2 regions of the Fructobacillus sp. ESL1129 genome follow, and region 2 is predicted to be linked to the other one. Evidence: predicted binding sites of a transcription regulator. Region 2 holds the regulator's gene; the other holds the start of a gene.
What was found. Region 2 encodes HrcA, which represses chaperone genes, less so after heat shock. Its sites were predicted from a motif close to TTAGCACTCNNNNNNNNNGAGTGCTAA; they were not measured.
Positions count from the first base shown of each region.

Region 1: the regulator HrcA is predicted to act here: its motif matches at 4,474-4,500, upstream of ACSYSL_RS04180 (co-chaperone GroES).

Region 1 covers NZ_CP196668.1:849,081-859,777, reverse strand. Annotated here, with positions in the region: gene ACSYSL_RS04200 (YobI family P-loop NTPase) at 1-2,311, shown strand, start outside; gene ACSYSL_RS04195 (hypothetical protein) at 2,333-2,800, shown strand; gene ACSYSL_RS04190 (FUSC family protein) at 2,998-3,561, opposite strand; gene ACSYSL_RS04185 (nitroreductase family protein) at 3,652-4,395, shown strand; gene ACSYSL_RS04180 (co-chaperone GroES) at 4,525-4,809, shown strand; gene groL (chaperonin GroEL) at 4,878-6,512, shown strand; gene ACSYSL_RS04170 (DUF3290 domain-containing protein) at 6,659-7,102, shown strand; gene ACSYSL_RS04165 (DUF421 domain-containing protein) at 7,102-7,749, shown strand; gene rpiA (ribose-5-phosphate isomerase RpiA) at 7,816-8,514, opposite strand; gene rbsK (ribokinase) at 8,528-9,463, opposite strand; gene ACSYSL_RS04150 (NupC/NupG family nucleoside CNT transporter) at 9,721-10,697, shown strand, end outside.
Region 2 covers NZ_CP196668.1:197,475-208,171, reverse strand. Annotated here, with positions in the region: gene ACSYSL_RS01020 (inositol monophosphatase family protein) at 1-409, opposite strand, end outside; gene ACSYSL_RS01015 (UPF0223 family protein) at 402-677, opposite strand; gene def (peptide deformylase) at 835-1,410, shown strand; T-box leader at 1,519-1,769, shown strand; gene ACSYSL_RS01005 (MetQ/NlpA family ABC transporter substrate-binding protein) at 1,904-2,743, shown strand; gene ACSYSL_RS01000 (DnaJ C-terminal domain-containing protein) at 2,818-3,726, opposite strand; gene dnaK (molecular chaperone DnaK) at 3,814-5,670, opposite strand; gene grpE (nucleotide exchange factor GrpE) at 5,769-6,347, opposite strand; gene hrcA (heat-inducible transcriptional repressor HrcA) at 6,360-7,394, opposite strand; gene ribF (riboflavin biosynthesis protein RibF) at 7,566-8,516, opposite strand; gene truB (tRNA pseudouridine(55) synthase TruB) at 8,539-9,453, opposite strand; gene ACSYSL_RS00970 (aminotransferase class I/II-fold pyridoxal phosphate-dependent enzyme) at 9,517-10,697, opposite strand, start outside.

The DNA of each region.
Region 1 (10,697 bases), 650 kb from region 2:
TCATATGCGATTTGCGTTTAAAAATTATGGTGCGGAGATTGATTATGGCCCAGATAGTCAATTTGAAAGATATACCGATGAGTTAATTTATATTTTCACTAATGCTCCTCAGCGAATTATTATTGTTGAAGATTTAGATCGATTTGGTGATTTAGAGATTTTTGAAAAACTAAGAGAGCTTAATAACAAACTTAATAATCAAAATGATAAAAATAGAAAAAATCTTAAAAATTCGAACCAAAATGCGAGATGGCGATTTATCTATCTTTTGAAGGATGAATTATTCGAAGATCAAAAGGAGCGGGTAAAGTTTTTCGAACAAACAATTCCTGTTTTACCGCATGTCACAACAGCAAATTCTGGGGATAGGCTTCAGGAGGAGTTATCTAATTATGATATTGATAGTAAGTTATTCCGTATTATTGGCACTGAATTAGATGATGAGCGCCTTCTATTAAGTATTGCGAATGACTTTGAGCATCATAAATATTTGATGCCATGTGATGATAACAATCAACTGCTTGCTTTAATAGCGTATAAGAATTTTAATCCCAGAGCATTTAATCAGCTACAAAATGGTAAAGACGAATTAGCTACTTTAAGAAATGAATTTGGGGACATTATCTCACAACAAATAAAAGATAAACAGGAAAATTTAGATCATCTAGAAAACCTTAAAATTTCTGATGAGACTAAAAAGAAAATTGAGTTATTGCAAAATTTCTTTAGTGACAATAGGATATCGTATGAACAACGTTATAATTATGGCACGACCGAACAAGCGATTATTGAAGATATTATAAATTCTAATCGTAAAATTTCGATTGATGAAAAACCAAAATTACCTTTTTCAGATCTTGTGAAAAGTAATCCTGATATAAAGGGAAAAATTCAGGTTTCTAAGTACGATGACGAGATAGAACAGTTTAAGGAGAATATTCTTGCCTTAAAATACCCGGATTTTTGCGATATCGATTCGGAAATACTTGAAGATAGATTGCCATCTTTTATATTCAAATTAGTCGAAAATGGATTCATTAGAATTAATTATCGTAGTATAGTGAATCATTTTTATGGTGATGAAAATATTCAACAACTTTTGAATAACATATTAATTGATCGTAAAAAACAATATGATTTATTAATAGATAGCCCCAAAGATGCATATGACAAGATTGATAAAAGTGATTTTGGAAAGGAAGAGACTTTAAATTATGATCTGGTTATCTGGATGTTTGATAATAATAAAGCGGAACTCGATAATATGATTGAAATTGGTTCGAGGCAAAGCGATGGGTTTATAGAAAAATTAATTAACCGAAGACCGGACATATATAGTCGAGTCATGATTGCCATAAATCCATTTTTTGAATTTAATTTAGATTTATTAAATCCAATTGATGATGTATCGGGGATTGCATCAAGTAATCTATATAGAGCAGATACCCATAATTATCAAATTTTAGTTGATTGGATGAATCAAAAATTCTTTGAGGTAAAAGAATATCTTTCGATTTTGAATAATGAAGAAGTATCGGAAGGTTTAAAACGAGAAATTGTAAATGCTAAGCCACCGTTGTTAGGAAATGTCAATTTAAATAAAATTAGTACTCACTTATGGCCGTTGTTTGTTGAAAAGAAACTATTAAAATTAACAAATAGCAACGTAAATGCTTACATATCTGAGTATGGTGTAACGAGGGAGTTAGTTGATTTTGTGAATCAGGGTTCCCTTGTGATTGATGAAGAAATTCCCGTTGACTCTTTAATTCAATTTTTGAAAATCAAGCAATTAAACAATTCATCATTTGAAGAGCTGTTTACTAATGTTAAAGATATTTCTCCAAAAGTATTGGTTGATGCGGACTATCGTTTCATTCAAAAGTTATTTGATGAAAATAAAATTCTAATTGACGATGGAATTGTTGAACTAATTAAACACTACGGGGTGGTATTACCGGTTAATTACAAAAATGATGATTTGCGTGACCAACTCATTAAGGATGACGAGAAATTACAAACAAACTTAATTAAAGAGCTTCTTAATAGCACTTCAGACAAAAATGAGATGCTTTTCTACACATATCTTGACCAATTTGAAATTGATTATATTTTGACAAGTGAATTTATTGATAGGGATACGCGTCAGAAATTGGGTTACGTTGTCAAAAGAATAAAGCGTTATACAACACGTACCTTTACCAACAATGAATATAATAAATTGTTATTAAACCGACTGTGTTCAGGGGGTTATATTGATGGTTTTGAAGTAAAGGATAATGGTCGATTAAGGCTGATTTTTAAAAAGTAGAGTTTAAACAGAGAGAAGATTATGAATAGGTTTAAAATTGAACGCTTTATTGAAAAAGCAATAGAAAAAAATAAAAACCCATCTAGAAAAGATAAAATGGACTATCGTCTTTCTTTTTTCACTCGCTTGATATTTTTAATTGATAGAATATTTGGATTTGACAAGAGAGATAAGAAAAAATTTGATAAATATTCTGAAGAAAAAGAGCTAGCAAGATACTATGAAACTGAATATTTAGAATTTCAAATAGTTGAACAGATGAAGGAAGTTGCATCAGATCGTTTTTATTTAACCGCTTATTTTCCTACATTTTTATCCATGATTTTCTTTGTGACTCAAATGAAAATTTTCATAATTGGGCAAAATGTCGTTTTCATTATTTGTATTTCATACATTCCTTTATATTGTATTTGCAGAAGAAGTATGAATCAATCAGAACGTCGTCTTTTAATTTATCAATCAGTTTATAAGGAACGTGTTGGAGAATAACTGCACGAATTAGAAAGTTAGTATTGTAATTGGTAAATATTACTAAACTATTTCTGCTAACTAAATCATTACTCTCTATCTAGAGGCTGTTGACCGGGGTCTTTCATGCAGATATTTGTTTGTATGGATTGACCGAAGTTAGCTAAGTTGTATCCCCCACCCCGACTAACCAAAAAAGCGTCCTTCCGGACGCTTTTTTACTTTTCATTATTCTTATGTTCAATCTTTTTAATGACTTTTTTGGCGTTGTTTTCGACTTTTTCAACGCTTTTTTCGACCTTTTTGATTTCGTCGGGCATGGCGAAGCGGTTGATGGCGATGGCGAAGAGGACGCCGACGAAGACGTCGAGGACACGGAGGATGACGTAGTCGATGGTGGCGTCGAGGGGGATGGTCAGGGCGATCATCAGGAAGGCGGCCATGCCGCCGACGATGCCGACGCTTTGGTCGAGTTTGTTGTGGATGATGATGCCGAGCATGACGAGGACGGGGATGAGTACGATGGAGATCCAGTCGGCATTGTGGGTGTATTCGCGGAATAGGTAGTAGATGATGGCCAGGCCACCACCGACGGCGTTCGAGATGAGTCGGACTTTGGCGAAGGTCATGGTGTTGTCCCAGGTGTCGCGCAGGGCGAAGACGGCGGCGAGGGCCGGCACGAAGGCGGGGCGGTCGATGAAGTGGTAAACAATCATGACGAGCATGACGGCGAGGCCGGTTTTGAAGGTCCGGAGACCAATATGTACTTTAAAGAAATTCATGAATCTTCCTAGAAATATTTTTTTGAAAAGTGTAAGATGGCCCGTAGAGCCACACAAGTATTATAGTATACACTAAATTTGGAGGTTTTTATGGCAGATAACGAAGTCTTAAAACAATTACAAGGTCACCAATCAATCCGTACTTTTCAGGAAAAGCCGGTCTCGGATGAGACGATGGACACCATCTTCTCGGCGGCCTTTGCTGGACCAAACATGCAGAATTATCAACCGGTTACCTTCATTGAAATTACGGACCAGGATTTGAAGCAGAAGATCACCGACACGGTCCACATGGGTTACATTGCGTCGGCACCCCGTTTCTACGTGGCCTGCGTTGACTGGAACCGTGATTTGATTGGTCAGTCGGCTGAAGACCGGGCCGTGATTGAAGACCGGATTCAACACTACCAATTCCTAGAAGGTGGTATTGTGTCGACGGCGATTACCCTGGGTCGTGCCCAAGTGGCGGCCGAGTCCCTTGGCTTGGGAACGGTCACGATGGCCGGAGTCATGGGTGCCTTTGAATTATACGAACAAGAACTAGATTTACCAAAGTACGTCAAGCCAATCATGGGCTTCTCCGTTGGTTACCCTGACCAGAACCCTGGTGTTAAGCCAAAGCTGCCGTTATCCGGTTCCGTCATGAAGGACCGCTATGACGAAGGCAAAGTCGAAGCAGCCGTTCAGGATTACGACAAGACCATGGCCGACTACTACGCCGAGCGTGACATGGACACCAACTGGACGAAGCACAACGCCAAGCTCTTTAAGATGATTCCCGCCGACCCACGCCTGTCCCAGTACCCAATGGACAAGGGCTTGAATCTGAAATAACCGTTTTTGACAAAAGACTGCCTTAGGTGGTCTTTTTTCTTTTCAAAAAGGCCTCATTGGGTTATACTAAAAGTGTAATTAGCAGTCGGGATAAACGAGTGCTAAAAAGGATAAACGGAGGTTCGTGATATGTTGAAACCATTAAGTGATCGATTAATCGTTTCGGTTGAAGAAGCCGGTGAACAGCAAGTGGGCGGCATCGTCATTGCCCAGGCCGCGCAGGAAAAGCCCGTGACCGGTAAGGTCGTAGCGGCTGGTCCCGGTCGTGTAACGGACGCAGGCCAAACCATCGCCATGACGGTCAAGGCCGGCGATACGGTGCTCTTTGATAAGTTTGCCGGTCAGGCCATCGAGGTCGACGGACAGAACCTACTGGCTTTGCACGAAAAAGACGTCATTGGCGTTTTGGCCTAAGTTAGGGCTAGGTATCGGATGGTTTCCGAGTGACTTTTTCATTTGATTAAGTAAAAGGAGTAATTCACATGGCAAAAGAGTTGAAGTTTTCAGAAGACGCACGGGCCAAGATGAAGGTCGGCGTTGATAAATTAGCAAACACCGTCAAGACAACGATTGGACCCAAGGGACGCAACGTGGTCTTGGAAGAATCATACGGTTCCCCAACGATTACCAATGATGGGGTGACGATTGCCAAGGCCATCGAGTTGGAAGACCACTTTGAAAACATGGGGGCCAAGTTGGTTGCCGAAGTGGCTTCAAAGACCAATGATATCGCCGGTGATGGAACGACTACGGCCACGGTTTTGGCCCAGGCCATTGTTGGTGAAGGCTTGAAGAACGTGACGGCCGGCGCCAACCCAGTTGGCATCCGGACTGGAATCGAAAAGGCCACGGCAGCCGCTGTGAAGAAGCTGCACGAGATGTCCCACACGGTGTCAACCAAGGATGAAATTGCGCAAATCGCCTCGATTTCAGCTGCGAACGAAGAAGTTGGAAAGTTAATCGCTGACGCCATGGACAAAGTCGGCAACGACGGTGTCATTACCATCGAGGAATCAAAGGGAATCGAAACGACGTTGAAGGTCGTTGAAGGAATGTCCTTTGACCGCGGTTACATGTCCCAGTACATGGTGACCGACAACGAGAAGATGGAAGCCAACCTGGACAACCCTTACATCCTGATTACGGATAAGAAGATTGGTAACATTCAAGACATTTTGCCAGTTTTGCAGTCCGTAGTGGAACAGGGACGTTCAATGGTAATCATTGCCGATGACATTACGGGTGAGGCCCTACCAACCCTTGTTTTGAACAAGATGCGTGGTACCTTTAACGTTGTCGCCGTTAAGGCCCCTGGTTTTGGTGACCGTCGGAAGGCCATGTTGGAAGACATCGCCGTCTTGACCGGTGGCACGGTGATTACCGACGACCTCGGTTTGAACTTGAAGGATGTGACCGTTGACCAGCTTGGTTCGGCAAACAAAGTCAACATCTCCAAGGACAACACGACGATTGTGGAAGGGGCCGGTGATAAAGCCGCTGTTGCGAACCGTGTTGAAACGATTAAGAAGCAAATTGAAGAAACGACGTCTTCCTTTGATAAGGAAAAGTTGCAAGAACGTTTGGCTAAGATGGCCGGTGGTGTCGCTGTCATTAACGTTGGTGCGGCCACCGAAACCGAATTGAAGGAACGTAAGTACCGCATCGAGGACGCCTTAAACGCCACCCGTGCGGCCGTTGAAGAAGGGTTCGTCGCTGGTGGTGGAACGGCTTTGGTTAACGCCATTGATGCTGCCGCATCCGTTGAAGCTGAGGGCGACGTGGCGACCGGTGTGAAGACGGTCGTGGCTGCTTTGGAAGCGCCCGTTCGTCAAATCGCTGAAAACGCTGGTTTGGAAGGATCCGTCATCGTCAACAAGTTGAAGGAACAACCAGAGGGAACGGGTTATGATGCCAAGGCCGACCGCTGGGTCGACATGGTCCAGGCCGGTATCGTGGATCCAACCAAGGTGACCCGTTCAGCTTTGCAAAACGCAGCCTCTGTCGCCGCCTTGTTGTTGACAACCGAAGCGGTTGTTGCCGAAGAACCAAAGGGTGCTGACGCAAGTGCTGCAGCCGCTGCCATGGCTGGTCAAGCTGGCATGCCCGGCATGATGTAAGCAAGTTAAAAAGAAGTGGTACAAGCCACTTCTTTTTTTGTGGAATAAAGGCAAGAAAATGGGGGACCTACCGGTCGCTTTCTAATTTAGTAATTGCTGGTTGCTAGTTCAGCTTTGTGCTACACTATTACCTATTGGAGGGTCTCATGACATTTTATTCTCTGGACTATTTGCTGAGTCAAAATAATTTTACGAACAAACTTTATATTGGCCTATTGGTTGTCGCCTTCTTGGCGGTAGGCATTGGGCTGATTGCCTCTTTCCGGAATCGGCTAAACATGCGCTATCGGGATTTAACCATCATTGCCTTTTTGGCCTTTCTCTTTCTCGCAGGACTAACCTATACCAATTTGGAGAACACGCAAACGAAAAGCTTGCAGCAGAACCAAATGGCGGCTTTTGCCAAGTCCTATGCTAAAGATCAGGACGTGAAGAAGTCCGAACTGTCCTTTAACTCCACGACCATGCAGGACGGCATGATCGCCAAAGAGGGAAATAAGTTCTATCAAATTACCCTGTCCAAGGACCAACAGTCTTACAGCCGGACGGAAGTTTACTTGATTAACACCAAAGCGGAGGTGGTTCAGTAATGTCAGTTTACATGCCCATATTTCTAAAGTTGGGGATTGGTCTGATTGTCATCATCATTCAGATTAATATCTTTGGTAAGGGTAACCTGGCCCCAACCAACGCGCTAGACCAAGTTCAGAACTACGTGCTTGGTGGTATTATTGGTGGAACGATTTACACGGCCTCGATTACCGTCTTCGAATTCATGATGGTCATGATTATCTGGACCCTGCTTGTCATGGTGCTCAAGTTCGCTAAGCAGCATAACCACTATGCCAAAGTCTTGCTCGATGGTAAGCCAACGGTGCTGATTAAGAACGGGAAGATTGACGTTCAGGCAGTGATTTTGGCTGGGCAGTCTGCCTCGGATTTGATGTTTAAATTGCGTGAGCAGGAAGTTTACGACGTTTCCAAAGTCAAGCGCGCTGTGTTGGAACAAAATGGTCAATTGACGGTTATCGAATATGGTGATGAATCACCAAAGTACCCAATCATTTACGATGGCCAAGCCAACGATGATGTGTTGGTCGCCATTGATCAAGATGAGGATTGGCTTCTTGACCAAGTGAAGCAGCAGGGCTATAACAGTTTTTCTGACATCTTTGTTGGGGAGTACCTGTCTGGTAAAATCAGCCTGACCCCTTATAACGATCAAAAAAAGAAGTAAACAAAAGCCTTCTCGATGGAGAAGGCTTTTTCTGTGCAAAAAGAGTTGGTTTTGGGCAGGTTTTCCTCAAGGTTGTTTTAACTCGACTGGTCGGACCATGGTTTGGATGGGATCGGTGCCAATGATGACACGGTCGCAAATGTCCAAAAAGAAACCATGTTCGACCACACCGGTCATGGCCTTGATGTCGTCCGCTAACCGGTACGGATTGTTGACGTTAGAAACGTCTAAATCAATGATGTGATGACCAGCATCGGTGACCAGTCGGTCCCAGATATTGGTCATTCGGAAAGAAGGGGCTAAGCCCATGTCCTGGAATCGATTGAACACTTGCTCCGCACCGAAAGGAATCACTTCCACCGGGAGACGGAACTGACCGAGCTGCTCGGATAGCTTGGACTCATCAATAATCCAGATGTTTCGGTTGGAACGCACGGCAAGCACTTTTTCATAGAGTAAGGCAGCACCACCACCCTTAATGCCATTTAGTGACCAATCGCATTCGTCTGCGCCATCAATCGTCACGTCAATATTGTCTACTTCGTCAATATCCTTAACGGTGATACCAAGCGAGCGAGCCACGTCGGCAGAACGGGTTGAACTCGCGACGGTGGTGAGTTGCCAATGACGTTCCACCAGGGCTTGCTTTAACGATTGAATGAAGAAAGTGGCTGTTGAGCCCGTGCCTAAACCGACCGTCATGCCGTCTTGAATCTCATCAAGAGCGGCTAAAGCGGCACGCTGTTTTTGGGCGTTTTGATCCATTGGAATGCCTCCTTTAGCTCATGGCCATGGGTGCCAACTTGCGAGCGATTTCTTCTTGATAGGGGATGGACGGGATGGCACCGGGTTTTGAGACCGCGATGGCCGCTGCCGCTGCAGCCTTCTGGAGCGTGCGTTCAATATTGGTAAAGTCCGGTTCGATGGTGGTTGCAATGGTACCGATAAAGGTGTCACCGGCTGCGGTGGTGTCTTCGACTGCTACGTGAAAATTTTTGACCGGGCCGATGTGCTGACCAATGGCGAAGAAAGCTCCAGCCTCACCCAGGGTGATGATTAGGTTTTGGATTCCAAGTTGTTCATGGTAAAGTGGCAGGCGTTCTTTCAAGGTTTGGTAATCAGTGCTAGCTGGTAAATTAAGCAGGGCTGCTGCTTCCGTTTCATTGGGGATGAGCAAGTCCGTGTGGCTGAGAATGTCCGCTTCGATGCGGCGAGTCACCGGAGCGGGGTTCAGAATGGTCATGGCTCCGGCTGCCTTGGCGATGGCAAAGCCGTGAGCGATAACGGTTCTTGGTACTTCAAGTTGGGCGAGCACGATGTCGGCGTTTTCGATGAGTAAACGGGCCTGTTCAACATCATCAACCGTTAGATCAGCGTTGGCGCCACCGTGAACAAGAATGGTGTTGTGACCGTCTTCTTCAAGCATGATGTATGCCGTACCGGTGCTGCCATCCTTCGTCTGGATGAACTGACTATTGATGCCTTCGTGTTCTAATAATTGGATGAAACGTTGTCCTTCGGAATCGGCACCAACGGCTCCGATGAAGGAAACAATGGCACCTTGACGAGCGGCGGCCACCGCTTGGTTAGCTCCTTTACCACCAAAGTTGCTGGATTTGTTTAGGATGCTGAGGGTTTCACCTTCCTTTGGCAGGCGGACAATCCGTTGCAAGACATCCACGTTCAAACTACCAATCACCACAATGTTTTTCATTGTTAGCTCCTCCTGGTTTTTCTTTTATTTTAGGTAAGAAAGGCGGGCGAAGGCAGGCATTTGGCAAAAGTGGTTGAATTTGTGCCCTAATTAACAAATGTTTGAAGATTAGCTGGTCAAAGCCCTTTCCATTTGATTGACTATTGGTGAAATAACTTGGAATCTTTGTCGCAATCGATTAAGGATAAGCGGATGGAGAGAAGGTTTCTAGGTTGTTCATTGCTGCTTGTTAGTCGAATAAAAAAGGTGGAGAAAACATGCTAGTTACAGTGAACATCTTGAGTATTGTTGTTTTTGTTGGCATTGCCTATGCATTGTCAAATAATCGCCGACAAATTCATTGGCGATCCGTTTTGATTGTATTGGGCTTGGAATTTGTCTTAGCTTGGTTTTTCACGAATTTCCAAGCGGGACGCTTGGCCGTTATGGCGGCGGCTGACGGTTTTTCCTGGCTAGTTAAGGCGGCCTGGAAGGGAATTGCTTTTGCCTTTCCAGAGTGGTTAACGTCCAATCACGGGGGACCGAATTTTGTTACCGCGGCTTTATTGCCGATGCTTCTGGTAGTTCCTCTCTTTGATATTTTGTCTTACTGCCATTTTCTGCCTTGGGTCATCAAATGGGTAGGGAAGGGTCTGTCTAAAATTACACGGCAACCAAAGTTTGAGGCCTTCTTTTCAATCGAAATGATGTTTTTGGGAAACACCGAAGTGTTGGCTGTTTCGAAGACCCAGTTGAACCAAATGTCAGCCCGGCGAAACATGACACTGGCTCTGATGTCGATGTCTTGTGTGTCGGCGTCCATCATTGGTTCCTATACCCAGATGATTCCGGGGCAGTACGTTTTGACGGCCATCCCCCTCAATATTTTAGGTGCCATTGCGGTCGCGGCTATCTTGAATCCAACGACGGTTTCAAAGAAGGACGATGTGATTGTTCAAGTACAGGCTAAAGCCGGTCGTCGAGAACCCTTTTTCTCCTTCTTAGGTGGGTCCATTTTGTCGGCTGGAAAACTAGTCCTCATCATTACGGGAACGGTCATTGCCTTCGTTTCACTCGGCGAATTGGTTAATCAGTTGCTCGGGTTGACTGGCCTTTCCTGGTTAACTTTGGAGAATATTTTCGGCGTTGTGCTCTTTCCCTTTGCTTGGTTATTGGGCTTCTCAGTGGGGGATGCCTTTCAATTGGCCCAGTATATGGGAACGAAGCTGGTGACCAATGAATTCGTTGTGATGGG
Region 2 (10,697 bases):
GAAAAAGTCGGCCAGCGGGGACATCACAAATCCAGCCTAGAACCGGTTCCCCATCCTGATATAAAGCCATCATGATGGCGTAGTCACGGTCCTCCAAGACAAAGTTCAAGGTCCCGTCAATTGGATCGATGAACCAGACCTGCCCGGCCATCGTGGTTGCCCGTCTTTCACCAGCCTCTTCACAGACGAAACGAGCCTCGGGATCCAGGCTTTGAACCTTTTCAATCAAGACTCGTTGATTGGCCCGGTCCAAGTCCGTCACTAGGTTTCTCCGGTCGCCATTTTTATACGAAACATCCGGTGCCTGTTTTTGCCGTTCTTCCTTCGTTTGTTGGGCTAAGCGTTTCATCCAGGAAGAGACCTGTTCATCCAATTTGATTAATTGGTTTTTATCACTTAACTTAATCACGGACAATCACCCGGCTATTGCCGTCTTTGGTTAGCTTCATTGTCTGATAAATGGAACGACCAGTCTGCTCTTCAAAATCACGGTCAAACTTCTTCTGTTCTGATTTGGAAGGAATCACCTCGCAAAATTGTCGGTGGTTTTCCAAGAGCAGGTTTCGATCACAGCCGCCCTCATACACTTGTAAAACAGCATCAACTAGGTTCGACACGGCAACCATGTCTTGGACATCCCAATTGCCGTCAATTGGTAACTGATAGTTATCTGCCATATTGGCCTCCCATTTACTCGACTTTTACCTCTTTAGTTTAACAAGGAAACCCCCTGATTGCTAGGAATTGAGCATTAAAAAGTCAAAGAGAAGACCATCCACAATCTCCTGATTTTTTGCTATACTGGAAAGTACGAAAAGAAAGGTGGCGATGCCCATGACAATCCGCTTTACAATGGACAAAATTACAAAGGATGGCGATCCGGTCCTGCGGAAAACAGCCGAAAAAGTACCCTTCCCGCTTTCTGACAAACACCGTCAGTTGGCAAAGGACATGATGACCTACTTAGTTGTCTCACAAGACCCCGAAAAAAACGAACCCTACGGGCTTCGTCCAGGCGTTGGACTAGCAGCCAATCAAGTTGGTGAATCACTTCAAATGAGCGCTATTTTAATCCCTTCTGAAGATCCCGCTGAAGAAGACGAACAGCCCTATTTCAAGGGTGTTATCTTCAACCCCGTGATTATTTCAGAAACGGTTGGCCGGACCGCCCTTGAAACGGGTGAGGGATGCCTGTCAGTTGACCAAGACGTACCCGGCTTTGTCCCCCGTTCGAAGAAAATCAAGGTTCGCTACCAAGATGAAAGTGGCGAAACAAAGGAAATTACCCTGCGCAATTACCCCGCGATTGTCTTCCAGCACGAAATTGATCACCTCCATGGCAAGTTATATTACGATCACATCGATAAGACTGACCCATGGCACGTTGATGATGAAACAAAGTATGTTTAATAAAAAAGGACTCTTGCGAGTCCTTTTTTGATTGATTTATGAAAAATATTAAAAGAAAATGATAAAAACTATTGACAAAAAATGATTCACTAGGTATTGTTTTAGACATCAGATACGTTGATGAGATAAGTAATTTTCAGCGGCATGCATTAGAGAGCGGATATTTTGGTGAAAGTCCGACATGCTTAGAAGACGAAAATGGTCTCGGAGTTCAATAAGTTGGTGAGTTGTCCGCAATTAGCCAACTTCGGGTGCGCCCGTTACCGCGTTAGAGTATCTCTTTATTGACGTACTTGTTGAGTGTCTACCAGTGATGTTAGACAAAACCAGGGTGGTAACGCGATCCAATCGTCCCGTAGTCTTTTGACTACGGGACTTTTTTTATGCCGCAAAGGAGAAAACAAAATGAATATACGAACAGCCCGTTCCGTTAAAGACCCGCCAAATTGGTTCACAACCAATTGAACGAATAATCATAAAATGGAGAGAAAACATGAAAAAATCACTTAAATGGGTCATCGCCCTTATTATTTTGCTCGGGATTGGCTACTTCAGCTTCGGTCGTCATGAAGCTAGCGCTAAGGAAGAAACCCTAACCGTTGGAATTATGGCTGGCGATAAGCGAACGGATGAACAATGGAAAATCATTAAAGCCAATGCAAAGAAAGAAGGTTTGAATCTTAAAATCAAAACCTTCACCGACTACACGCAGCCTAACGCCGCATTGACCTCCGGAGACATCGACGTGAACGCCTTTCAGCACTACATTTTCTTAAACGACTGGAATAAGACACATAAATCGGACATCGTCCCAGTTGGGGAAACCATCATCGTTGCCGGTCGTCTTTATTCTGACAAGCACAAGAAACTGAGTGAAATTCCAAATGGTGGTACTGTCGCCATTTCAAATTCAAAGATTACACAAGGACGAACACTGCTCCTTCTTCAAGCAGCCGGTCTGATTAAAATCGCTGACGGTGTGAAGGATCCGACTTTGAAAGATATTACCGACAACCCTAAGAACTTACAATTCAAAGAAGTTGGCACTGATCAACTCGTTCGGGTGCTACCTGAAGTTGACTTAGCCTCTGTTGACCCAAGCTTCATTGTTGGTTCTGGTCGATCCATCAAGTCTGCTATCTATGTTCGTCCAATCGATAAGAGCCAACATGATGGCATCAACATCATTGCCACGACGAAGGCTAAAAAGAACAGTCAGGCCATCAAAAAATTCGTCAAAGCCTACCAATCAAAGAACGTTGCCGACTATATTGACAATAAGAGTGGCACGGGCGAAATCGCCGTTTGGAAAGGAGCCCCAGAAGTCAAGTAATACAAGCAATCCAGCAAATCAAGTTTAAAAAAGCAGGCCGAGTAAAACACTCGACCTGCTTTTATTCATAATGTTTACTTAAACATGCCCTTTTTCGCCGCTGACTTACCAGAAGCCTTGGCAAATTCTTCAAGGGCAATCTTTTGTCCCTTATTCAACTTCGTTGGCACAACAACGTTGATAATCACGAACTCACTTCCAAAGCCTGAGCCGTGGAGGCGCGGTGCTCCCTTACCGGCCAAACGGAAGCGGCGACCGTTTTGGGTACCAGCAGGCACCTTCAACTTCACATCACCGTGGACCGTCTTCACCGGAATCTCTGCACCCAGCGTGGCTGTCAAGAAGTCGATATCCTGTTGAACGTAGATATCAGCCCCATCACGTTCGAAGCCTTCCTTTGAAGCGCCAACTGTGAAGACCACGAAGAGGTCCCCATGAGGACCACCGTTTACACCGGCTTCACCCTGACCTGCTAAACGCATCTGCTGGCCGGTTTCAACTCCAGCCGGCACCTTAACCTTAACTTCGTGTTGCTTAGCATCCCCTTGGGATTGCGTGTACTTCACGTGCTTTTCGGTACCAAAAATAGCCTCTTCAAAAGTCAAGTGCATCCGGTACTGCAAGTCACGGCCCTTGCGCGGCGCATTTGGATCCTGCTGGAAACCACCACCGAACATTTGCGAGAAAATATCGCCCAAGTCGGAGAAGTCACCGCCGAAACCACCTTGTGCGCCACCGAAGCCGCCAAAGCCACCTTGCCCGTTAGCCCCAGCTGAACCAAATTGATCATATTGCTGACGCTTTTGTGGGTCACCTAAGGTTTCCCAAGCCTCTTGAACTTCCTTATACTTATCCTCAGCCCCAGGCTCATGGTTCAAATCGGGGTGGTACTTCTTGGATAATTTTCGGTAAGCCTTTTTGATTTCGTCTTGGCTAGCGTCCTTTGAAACGCCGAGTCGATCATAAAATTCCGTATTATTCACAAGCAGCTCCTTTATTTCTTAGTATGTACAACAGGCTAGGTTCCCCTAGCCTGTTTTTGTATTGAAAAGCTGGACTAAAAAATCGAATTACTTCTTGTCGTCATCGTTGACTTCTTCGAAGTCACCGTCAACCGTGTTGTCATCCTTTGCTTGTCCTTGACCAGCTTCTTGGCCAGCAGCACCACCTTGTGCTTGTTGTGCCTGTTGGTAAAGCTTTGCAGCCAATTCTTGTGCAACCTTTGACAAGGCGTCAGACTTGTCCTTCAAATCTGTCAAGTCGGCGTTTTCGTCCTTGGCGTCTTCTTTGGCCTTCTTCAAGGCTTCCAAAGCATCCTTCGTTGGCTTTGTGTCTTCTTCAGACAACTTGTCGCCAACTTCTTCCAAAGTCTTTTCCGTCTGGAAGATCAATTGATCCGCGTTGTTGCGCGTTTCAACAGCTTCCTTCTTCTTGTTGTCGGCTTCTTCGTTTGCCTTGGCGTCGTTCATCATCTTTTCGATTTCTTCGTCAGACAAACCACCGGCAGCTTGGATGGTAATCTTTTGTTCCTTCTGAGTACCAAGGTCCTTAGCAGAAACGTTGACGATACCGTTACGGTCAATATCGAAGGTAACTTCGATCTGAGGAACACCACGTGGGGCTGCAGGAATGTCAGCCAACTGGAAGCGTCCCAAGGTCTTGTTGTCGGCAGCCATTGAACGTTCACCTTGCAAGACGTGGATATCAACGGCTGGTTGATTATCAGCGGCCGTTGAGAATACCTGTGACTTTGACGTAGGGATCGTCGTGTTACGGTCGATCAACTTCGTGAAGACACCACCCATCGTTTCGATACCAAGTGACAATGGCGTAACATCCAAGAGGACAACGTCTTTAACGTCACCAGTAATCACACCACCTTGAACAGCGGCACCAAGGGCAACGGCTTCATCAGGGTTGATTGAGTGGTTAGGTTCCTTACCAGTCAACTTCTTAACTGATTCTTGAACAGCTGGGATACGAGTTGAACCACCGTTCAAAATAACTTCATCGATGTCAGAGAATGACAAACCAGCATCCTTCAAAGCGTTCAAAACAGGTTGTTCAGCCTTCTTAACCAAGTCAGCCGTCAATTCGTTGAACTTTGCACGAGTCAAAGACGTTTGCAAGTGCAAAGGTCCTTGGTCACCAGAGGCGATAAATGGCAAGTCGATTTGTGCTTCCGTTGCAGAAGACAAGGTCTTCTTAGCAGCTTCGGCAGCATCCTTCAAACGTTGCAAGGCCAACTTATCTTGCTTTAAATCAATGCCGTTTTCCTTCTTAAATTCGTCAGCCAAGTAGTCGATAATCTTTTCATCAAAGTTATCACCACCAAGATGCGTGTCACCGTTCGTTGACAAAACTTCAAAGACCCCGTCACCCAATTCGAGGACGGAAACATCAAAGGTTCCACCACCCAAATCGTAAACAAGAATCTTTTCATCCTTGTCCAACTTGTCCAAACCATAAGCCAAAGCAGCGGCCGTTGGCTCGTTGATGATACGTTCTACCTTCAATCCGGCAATCTTACCAGCATCCTTGGTTGCTTGACGTTGTCCATCGTTAAAGTAAGCAGGGACCGTGATAACGGCCTGATCAACTTTTTCACCCAAGTAGTCTTCTGCATAGCCCTTGATGTATTGCAAAATCATGGCTGAGATTTCTTGTGGCGTGTATTCCTTGTCGCCAACCTTAACCTTGTAACCAGCCTCACCCATGTGTGACTTGATTGATGAAATCGTGTCCGGGTTCGTGATGGCCTGGCGCTTGGCCACGTCACCAACTTGGGTTTCCCCGTTCTTAAATGAGACAACAGAAGGTGTTGTCCGACCACCATCAGGGTTGGTGATAATCTTTGGCTTACCACCTTCCAAAACAGCAACAGCAGAGTTCGTCGTTCCTAAATCAATTCCAATAATCTTTGACATGTATCGATACTCCTTTGATTTTTAATCAACATTTTTAGCTTTTTTCGGTGTGGTGCGTCAAACGCTGAGTCACCATATTTTCAATTATGTAAGTTTACTTACTGAGCAACCGCCACCATGGCCGGGCGAATCACCCGATCATGGAGCATGTAGCCCTTTTGCAGAACAGAAGCAACCTGGTCGGCCTTCAACTCACCTTCTGCGGGCACCGTTTGAACACCCTGCATTGTCTGTGGGTCAAAGTCGTCGCCAACCTGACCAACTTCAACAATCCCGTTTTCAGTTAGGGCCGCCTTCAAGGTCTTCAGGGTAATCTGAACACCCTTGTGGACCTGGGCGACTTTTTCGTCGTCGCCTGCGTCAACGGCCAAGGCACGCTCTAAGTTATCAACGACCGGTAAAATGGCAGTTGCCAATTTCTGACCATCGTACTTGCGAACGTTGGCCATCTCACGGGCGTTACGCGTCTGAATGTTTTGAATCTCAGCTTGCGCACGAAGTAAGGCATCGTCTTTGTCAGCCAACTGCTTCTTTAACTCGTCAAGCGGATTCGTTTCATCTTCCTGCTTTGAGTCATCTTGAACCTTTTCTGGATTTTCACCAGCGAAATCCTGAGCCTTTTCCTCTTCAAGGATTTCTTGTTCATCGATTTGCTGTTCTTGATCTTTCTTGGCCACAAGAGCCTCCTTTTATGCTTCGTATTCAATTAGCTTTGAGTCGAGTGCTTGAGCAAATGCCAGAAGCAACTTTGATAGTTGTGCATAAGGCATTCGCATCGGACCAACCAGGGCAATCACACCACTGTTATCCTGACCTACGGTAAAGGCCGTCGCCAACATGGCAAAGTCATTTAAGACGGGCGTGTGTAACTCATCACCCAAGCGGATGTTGACACGACCACTCTCAGCCTTGGCTAAGTGCCGAACCGCATCTGGGGAATCAAAGAGCTCCAAGATTTTACGAGCGGCTTTGACATCAAGATACGCGTCATCAGCCACTTCCAGTAGGTTAAAGCGACCACCAAGGTGAACCGTTTCTTCCACCGAGCGGGCTAAGACGTCCCCAAACAACTGAAGGAAAGCCGCCGGACTCTCAATGTTTCGCGAGAGCAAAACCGGCAACTGCTCTGAAGTCATTAAGGAAAGAACTTCGTGAACCGGTCGGCCCACCATCGAGGCATTGATGTAAGCCACCATGCTCGACAGCGATTCAAGCGGCAATTCCTTCGGCAATCGGAAAGTCTGTGAAGTGACCTTGCCATCCGATGTAGCAAGAACGGCAATCACTTGCCGGTTCTCCATCGGAATGAGCTGAAAGGAAGAAATCTTCAGATTAATGGGCTTGGGCTTTAATACCAAAGCCGTTAACCCGGTTTCCTTCGCCAAAAGCTTGGCCGTTTGGTCCAAGAGCTCGTCTAATTCATGAAAGTTTCCTCGAATTTGCCGAGCCACCGACTGAATCTCTTCATTTGAAACGGTATCGCTACCCATTAGGTGATCTAAGTAATAACGATAACCCTCTAAAGAAGGAATTCGCCCGGCAGAAGTATGTAACTTCTTAATCAAATCAGCCGACTCAAGACTAGACATCTCATTTCGAATTGTCGCAGGCGATACATCTAAATCTAATTCGTCGTGCAACGTCTTCGAACCGACAGCATGGGCGGTTTGCGTGTACTGGTAAATGATTGCAGCGAGTATCCGCTGTTGCCTTTCAGTTAACACCCAATCACCGCCTTTCTTCAATTAGCACTCGATTACCTCAACTGCTAATTCTTATTATACAGATGATTTTCAAGAATGCAACCCCTTTTAGCACTCTTTTTATCTGACTGCTAATTGTAATTATATGTGAGTTGTAAAAAATAATACCTAAAAAAAAGACCAGTCCTCAGACTAGTCTTTTTCAAAATAATTTCTGGTATCTTGTCGATCTCGTTCCAGTTGCTCAGTCAGTGCTTCGGCCGACTCAAAAGCCACTTCCCCACGCAGCCGTTGCAACCACTTCACACGGACCGGCTCCCCGTAGACGGCTTGGTCAAAGTCCAGTAAGTTAATTTCAACAGTTACCGGTCGGTCCTTACCAAAAGTCACGTTACGGCCAATCGACGCCATTCCCATCACCTGTTGACCTAAGATTGTCACAGAGACAACATAAACACCGATGGCTGGCAGAGACTCTTGCTCCGGTGTCCAAATGTTAATGGTGGGAAAGCCTAACGTCCGCCCTCTCGCATCGCCATGAACCACTACGCCCGACGTTTCGTGATAACGACCAAGGCTTGCCTTAACAAAGTCCAGGTCCCCATCGGCCAAGGCAGCCCGAATATCACGTGAAGCGATTTTGTGATTCTGACCAGCTAAAGCCGTCTTTTCGACTGTCACCACGTCAAATCGATTCCTAGCGTAGTTTGATAGGTGCGCCATGTCCGCCTGCTTTTCACGAGCACCAAACAGGTGGTCATAACCAGCCACCACCACCCTTGGTGAAAGTGGCATGAGCACTTCGTCTACAAAGCTTTGCGGTTCTAACTCTGACAGCATTGAAGTCAGGTTCAGGCAATAAACACGTGCCACACCTAATTTTGAAAGTAGCGCTACCTTTTCATCTAATGGTGTTAAATCGTGCCAAGGTAGCGGAAGCTTTTGAAAGACAAGACCGGGATAAGGAGTATACGTCAGCACGGCCAGCGGTAAGCCAAGCCGTTCAGCTTCTTCCTTTGCTCTTTTAATCACTGCCTGATGGCCCAAATGCACACCATCAAAGTAGCCCATCACAAGTACTTGGGGCTCGGTGACTTTCAAATTGTTATCCAATGGATAGTGAAGCTTCGTTAACTCTGTCATGTTTTTGATTATACACGTTTTCTTATAGGAAATAATAGCGGGAACGCCAAAGTGCTTCCTCATCGGAATAGGCATACACTGCCACTAACTTTCCTTGGTAATGTAACTGATAATACCCATCCTGATTTTTAGGCCAGCTACTAATCTTACGACCATTCTTTGCCCAGGTAAACTCTTCGTCCGTTAGTTCCCGTCGTTCATAGGGTAAAACATCAGCAATTGGCTTTAACTTTTCCTCAATTCCGCTTTCATCAAGTGTCATTAATTCAGCTAGGTCCGTCGCTTCCCCAATCGAAAAGCCGGATCCTGACTGTCGGGTTAAAGCCGTCATCGTTGCCGGTAAACCGAGCTTCTGGCCCAAATCATAAGCAAGCGTTCGAATATACGTGCCCTTTGAAACCGTTGCTTCAAAGTCGATAGCTTGATAGGGCTGATTAGCCACCCATCTTAAAGACGAAGTCGGCTTAAAATGATAAATGGTGGCCGCTCGCTCTGGAAGTTCCACCGTTTCACCGGCTCGAGCATATTCGTACAAACGCTTTCCTTTCACCTTAACGGCCGAATAAATCGGTGGAATTTGAATGATATCACCTTCTAGACTCTGAAAAGCCGCTGCTAATTTTTCCCCATCGATGGCTGCTGTCAGCGGCTCTTTTGCAACAACGGCTCCATCCGCATCCTGACTTTCGGTGGCAAAGCCAAAGGTGACGGTCCCGGTATAGGTTTTCGGCCGACTTTGCAAAAGATCAATGAGCTTTGTGGCCTTCCCTAATGCCACAACCAAAACGCCGTCGACATTCGGATCTAACGTACCGGCATGGCCGATTTTCCGCTGCCCGGAAATTCGTCGTAACCGTGCCACGACACCGAAGGAAGTCATGTTCTTTGGTTTGTTTACCACTAATAAGCCGGTTAAATTACTCGTTTGCTTGGTCATGTCCTTCGCCTTTCAATCAACCAAAAAAGCCGGTCATTCATCGTGAAATCGTCGGCTTTTATTTTACCGGTTTGCCCGGCGCTTTTCAATGTATGCTTGAATACGTTTCAGACCTTCCTTCAACTGGTCGGTGTCGCCAGCATAGGATAGCCGTAGGTAGTTTTTTGCTCCATCAAACTGGGAGAAGGCTTCGCCAGGGATTACCCCGACTTTGCCATCCTTTGCTAACTTTTCAGCAAAAGTCCAGCCATCTTCTTCGATGTCTGCTGGTAACTTCGCAAAAATATAGAAAGCCCCGTCGGGTGACAAGACATCAAAGCCCAAATGACGCAACACTTGGACCGCCATGTCACGGCGCTTTTGATAAGTATCAATCATTGGCTTCAGCGCTTCTTTAGGCATTTGTAAAGCAGCCAACGCACCATCATAAACAAAGGTTGGAATGGCATAGACCAAGGTTGCATGAACCTTTTGAATTTGAGCGGCAACGTCTCCCGGTGCCAAGACGAAACCAACTCGATAGCCAGTCATCGCATGGGACTTTGACAGACCGTTCACCACGATGGCCCGTTCGGGTAAAAATTCACCAATGGACACGTGGTTTTGACCATAGGTCAATTCGGAGTAAATTTCGTCTGAAATTACCCAAATACCAGCTTTTTCAAATGCTTGGGCCAAAGCCTCCAGTTCTTTTCTCGTATAAGTTACACCCGTTGGGTTACTTGGATAGTTGAACAAAACGGCCTTCACAGGTACTGTTGCATTTTTAATGGACGTTGCCACCAATTCAGGAGTCAGCTTAAAGCCAGTCTTTGACGTATCGACTGAAATGGCTTCGCCGCCCGCCATGGCAATCGAAGAAAAGTAAGAACCGAAGGCTGGATCCGGAATCAAAATTCCATCACCGGTTGACAGGAGGGCTTTGAAAATCGCAAAGATGGCTTCGGTGACACCTGATGTCACAATCACCTGATTAATGGAAGCATAATCAAGGTTGTAGCGGTCCTTCATATAATCCAAAACCGCTTGGCGCAGCGCGGGAGTTCCTTGTGAATCGCCGTAATGTGAATGGTTATCTTCAATTCCCTTAATCGTTGCCAGTTTAACCGCCTCCGGCGTGTCAAAACCTGGTTCCCCAAAGGTTAAATAAACTAAATCATCAATACCCTGGATACTTGCTTGGAAGCCCAGGAGCTTATCAGCAGGAATTTCGGTTACTTCAGGATTTAAAGCTGGAATCTCAC